2 regions of the Paenibacillus sp. PvR133 genome follow, and region 2 is predicted to be linked to the other one. Evidence: predicted binding sites of a transcription regulator. Region 2 holds the regulator's gene; the other holds the start of a gene.
What was found. Region 2 encodes NrdR, which represses ribonucleotide reductase genes. Its sites were predicted from a motif close to AACACNATATATNGTGTT; they were not measured.

Region 1: a site for NrdR is predicted at 1,625-1,642, ahead of nrdI (class Ib ribonucleoside-diphosphate reductase assembly flavoprotein NrdI). Genes of this name have one in related genera too.

What each region holds. Positions count from the first base shown of each region.
Region 1 covers NZ_JAFIBS010000001.1:3,322,156-3,324,549, forward strand. The annotation lists gene nrdE (class 1b ribonucleoside-diphosphate reductase subunit alpha) at 1-1,113, opposite strand, end outside; gene nrdI (class Ib ribonucleoside-diphosphate reductase assembly flavoprotein NrdI) at 1,100-1,459, opposite strand; gene JOE49_RS14760 (DUF2500 domain-containing protein) at 1,867-2,229, shown strand; gene JOE49_RS14765 (GNAT family N-acetyltransferase) at 2,289-2,394, shown strand, end outside.
Region 2 covers NZ_JAFIBS010000001.1:3,145,572-3,147,965, forward strand. The annotation lists gene coaE (dephospho-CoA kinase) at 1-45, shown strand, start outside; gene JOE49_RS13870 (lytic transglycosylase domain-containing protein) at 42-605, shown strand; gene JOE49_RS13875 (alpha/beta-type small acid-soluble spore protein) at 725-949, opposite strand; gene nrdR (transcriptional regulator NrdR) at 1,055-1,522, shown strand; tRNA gene JOE49_RS13885 (tRNA-Ala) at 1,653-1,728, shown strand; tRNA gene JOE49_RS13890 (tRNA-Lys) at 1,741-1,813, shown strand; gene JOE49_RS13895 (alpha/beta hydrolase family protein) at 1,958-2,394, opposite strand, start outside.

The sequences.
Region 1 (2,394 bases), 180 kb from region 2:
CTTGACTTGACCCACGTTTTTAAGAGCATGTGCCTGGTTCGCGTTACTTTTGTTCATGATATATGGATAACCAGACTCCAACTGAATCATGGCAATTTTCGTCAGCATGTCACGTGCGCTCATCGCTATTTTTTTCTTCACCCGATCGTCAGCAAGCAGCGTGTCGTACATTTCATCCAAATCCATGTCGTCCAGATGCGTTCCATAGGCTTTGAACACACTGTAAGGAGCAAATACATGCAGCGGTTCATTATCTTGAGCCAGCTTGTAAAAGCGGTTTGGCACCAGCAATCCAATAGAAAGTGTCTTGAGACGTACTCTTTCGTCAGCATTGATTTTTTTGCTATCCAGGAACTCAAGCACGTCCCATCCGAAAATGTTGTAATAGGCTGCGCCAGAACCTTTACGTTGTCCCATTTGATCTGCGTAGGAGAAGCCGTCTTCCATCAGCTTCAGCACAGGCATTATGCCTTTTGCTGCGCCTTCTACACCCTTAATCGCTTCACCGCGTGCCCGCAGCTTCGACAGATTAACGGCAACACCTCCGCCGATTTTGGACAACTGCATGCAGGTGTTCAGCACATAGTTGATTGAGTTCAGGGAGTCGTCCATTTCGAGCAGGAAGCAGGAAACCAATTCCCCACGGCGGCTTTTGCCTGCATTTAGGAAGGTTGGTGTCGCTGGCTGGAGACGTTGCTCCATCATCGAGCGGGACAACAGGCGTGCCGTATCGGCGTTACCGCGTCCTAAATGCAGCGCGACAGCAGCAACCCGGTCAGGGTAATGTTCCAGATAGACTTTACGGTCGTTACTCTTCATTGCATAGTCAGTATAAAACTTGGATGCTGCCATATAGGAAGGAAATTTAAAATTATAGCTATGAGTGATATGGAAAATATCATTAATTTCGTCAGCCGTGTAGCTGTTATAGAAATTTTCGTAATAATCATTCTCAATCATATACAGCACTTGAGCGGTTGTGTCAGCAAACTTCAAACTCCGTTCCTGAACTTCCTTCATAAATTCCGCTACAGCCTCTTGGTCCTTTTCCAATTGGAAAAAGCCGTCTGTATCGCGTTTCATCAACATGTTGTTCAATTCAATATGCCGCAACTCGGCTCACCTCCTGTTTAAAACGCTCTACATCTCCGAACGTTCCAGATAATTCAAATTTACTAATTACGGGGACATTATAGTGGTCGGCAATCAAATCCGCACTTTTGGCAAATTTCTCACCCCAGTTACGGTTGCCGCTTGCAGCTACACCAACAAGGTTTTGTGCATTTTTTTTCAAAAAGGAAGATACCCTCTCAGGTATCTGCCCAAACCCGGTTGTATATGTAATAAGTACGTAAGGTTCTTCTATAGTCATTTGCTCCTCGATCTGAACCGCTGGAAGCTTGAGCTTGTTTATAAATCTTTTTACATTGCCGGTCTTGGAATCATATGCAATCAGCATGGTATGCAACCTCCTTAAACAATTAACGAAAAAAGAAAACGGCATTGCCCGAGATCCATCATAGCTGGAAACCCTTGCTGGCTGTGCCATTTAAAATTTTTGACTCTATATTTACATGTATTTTCATACCTGTATCTTCAAGATATCGGGCATAAATACGTTTTTTACACTATATTTAGAGTACATTCTCTATTTTATATCTATATATAGTTTTGTCAATCGGTCTAGAGGGGATCAGCGGACCCAGATCGGGTATAAGTCCAAGCGGGGTACGGAAAAGAGCGAAAGAACTTTTTTTTCGTAAGTATGTTAAAAAAGTATTGGAGTTTTTGAGGGTGAAGATGTACGATTTGTCAATGGGCAATAGAATGGAAAATTTACATTTTACTGTAGAAAGGATGAAGCAGATGGGAAATGATTTTATGGAATTTCAATCGTTTAATATGATCTTTTTTATCGTATTTGGACTCATTGCTATTGTAATGATTATGGGAATTGTCAAAACGATAGGAGCGGGCCTGTCCAATCAAGCAGCCGAACGGATACAACGTTCATGTAAGGTTGTGGATAAACGGACGAGAGTGCGTGGGGGATCAGGCGATTTTTCAGCTTCGACATATTATTATATCACCTTTGAGTTTGACGGGGGTGAGCGTATGGAGCTGGAGGTGAAGGATACGGACTTTGGTATGATTGTGATCGGGGATCGTGGGGAGCTTCATTATAAAGGTACACGTTTTCTGGAGTTTGTAAGAGTAATGGAAGCATAAAGGTGTTGGCGGGGAGTTAGTATTGCCAAAACAAATACATAATTGGAGGGAAGATTACGATGCCGCATATCATTGGAAAACGAATTGTATTGAGAGAATACCGTCAAGAAGATGTACCAGCTATCCGAAAATGGGTCAATGACCCGGAAATCACACGTGGTTTAA
Region 2 (2,394 bases):
AAACGACAAATTGATCAATTTTGGCAGCGGAAGGGACTTGCATGAATATTTTGCGAAAGAAAAGAGTCCTGCTCACTTTGTTTGTCGGGTTTGTCCTGATTCTGTTCCTCAATTCAAATTGGATGTCCTGGTTCTATCCGATTCAATATAAGGATGAGATTCGGCAGTATTCACAAACGTATGAAGTGGACCCATTTTTGGTGGCGTCTATTATCCGCGTAGAAACCAATTTTAAAACCAGTAAGCAATCGCATAAGGGTGCACTGGGGTTGATGCAGATTATGCCGAATACAGCAAATTGGATTATGGACAGCGCCCAGATTCAAAAGGTTCCGCTAGACAGTGTCAAGCACGAGCCTGGTACCAATATAGAGCTGGGAACCTGGTATTTGCATAACCTATCCATGAAGTTTCAGGATAATCCTGTAGCAATCGTAGCTGCTTACAATGCAGGGCCGGGTAAAGTTCAAGAGTGGCTCGATAAGGGAGTGTGGGATGGAAAAGAAGAGTCCATTAAGCAAATCCCTTTTGGTGAGACACGACATTATGTACAGCGGGTCATTTATTACTACAGGCAATACACGAAAATTTATAATGATTTTTAAAAGACAAGTTAATGACATGATGAGCCTTTTCGCTTTAAAATGAAAAAAAGCGCAGGACAGGCTGTTTTTAGCAGCCCGTCCATACACTTTTTCTTGTTATTTCTGCATTATTACCGCGATTATTGGTATTGACCTGCCAATTGTTGTTCGGCGATCGTTACGAGGCGTTTTGTGATGTAGCCCCCGATCGAACCGTTCTCATAGGAAGTCATGTTACCTTGGTATCCATCTTGAGGAATGCTGATACCCAGCTCTTGAGCGATCTCATATTTCATTTGCTCCAGAGCGCCGGAGGATCTGCTGACTACCAGATTGTTGGAGTTGCCATTGTTTCCTTGTGCCATTGTTGTTCACCTCCTCGCGATGTGGTAAACATATTATGATCCGTTTTGACAAAATTATTACTAAAAATCTTCGGGAATTTATTGGAAAAAGAAAGTGGTGAGATTATGAAATGTCCGTATTGTGCCTACAATGGCACGAAAGTGTTGGATTCGCGACCTGCGAATGATAACAAGTCCATCCGTCGCCGCCGTGAATGTGAGCAGTGTGCCAGGCGTTTTACCACCTTTGAAATGGTGGAGGAAACCCCACTCATGGTCATCAAAAAAGACGGCAGCCGTGAAGAGTTTAGTCGTGATAAAATGCTGCGCGGTCTCATTCGAGCCTGTGAGAAGCGCCCAGTATCCGTCGAGCAATTGGATATGATCGTATCCCAGGTGGAGAACGCTATCCGCAACACAGCAGCCACAGAAGTCGATAGTCAGCAGATCGGGGAGCTGGTCATGGAACAGCTTTACCCAGTGGATGAAGTCGCCTACGTACGTTTTGCGTCCGTCTATCGTCAGTTTAAAGACATCAATATGTTTATGAAGGAACTGAAAACATTGTTATCTAAAGATACAGCCAGCGACTGATCGCTGACTGTATCTTTCTTGGGTCAAGGTGGGAAGATGATTATATTTTTTTTATAAAAGTATTGACACAGGAATAAAAATTTTATATGATATAGAAGTCGCTTGAAACGTTGATTAACTTACTTATGATGGGGCCTTAGCTCAGCTGGGAGAGCGCATCGCTGGCAGCGATGAGGTCAGGGGTTCGATCCCCCTAGGCTCCACCAAACTTTTATTATGGACTCTTAGCTCAGTTGGTAGAGCAGTTGACTCTTAATCAATTGGTCCAGGGTTCGAGTCCCTGAGAGTCCATCCTTTTAGAAAAAACGGCAGAGATGCCGTTTTTTTGTTGTTTATAGATCTATTCCCAGTCTAACCGAGAACAGTTATGGGGTTTTCATTAGCATTTTTTCATTAGCATATCAAAAGAAGTATGGCAAAAAAGAACATCATTGTTTAACGCTGACTGACATAATCGGAAAGGGATTTGAGATACTCACCATTCACCAATTTTCTTGGGGCGAATACGGCTGTTAAGAAAGTTAGAGATTTTGAACGCGCGATTTTTTCATCCATCATGGAATGGTCGGCTTCAGGTAAATGAATCACGGACAGCAGTTCTGAAGGTATTTTCTGGCGATAGACTCGCTCGGTACCCTTTACATCAACATTAATATCTTTGCCAGCCAGAACCAAGAGTACAGGAGAATGGAAGTGACTTAATTCTTCGGTGGAATCAGACAGAAAATTTTTGCCTATAAAGCTCCATCTTTCTTTGGAAATCATATCGTCAGGATCGGCTATGCCTAGATATTCTTCATAAGAAGCATGTTTTTTCAGTAACTGTAGAACTTCTTGATCGTAGTTCAATGTCTTTTGAATTTCTTGCGGAG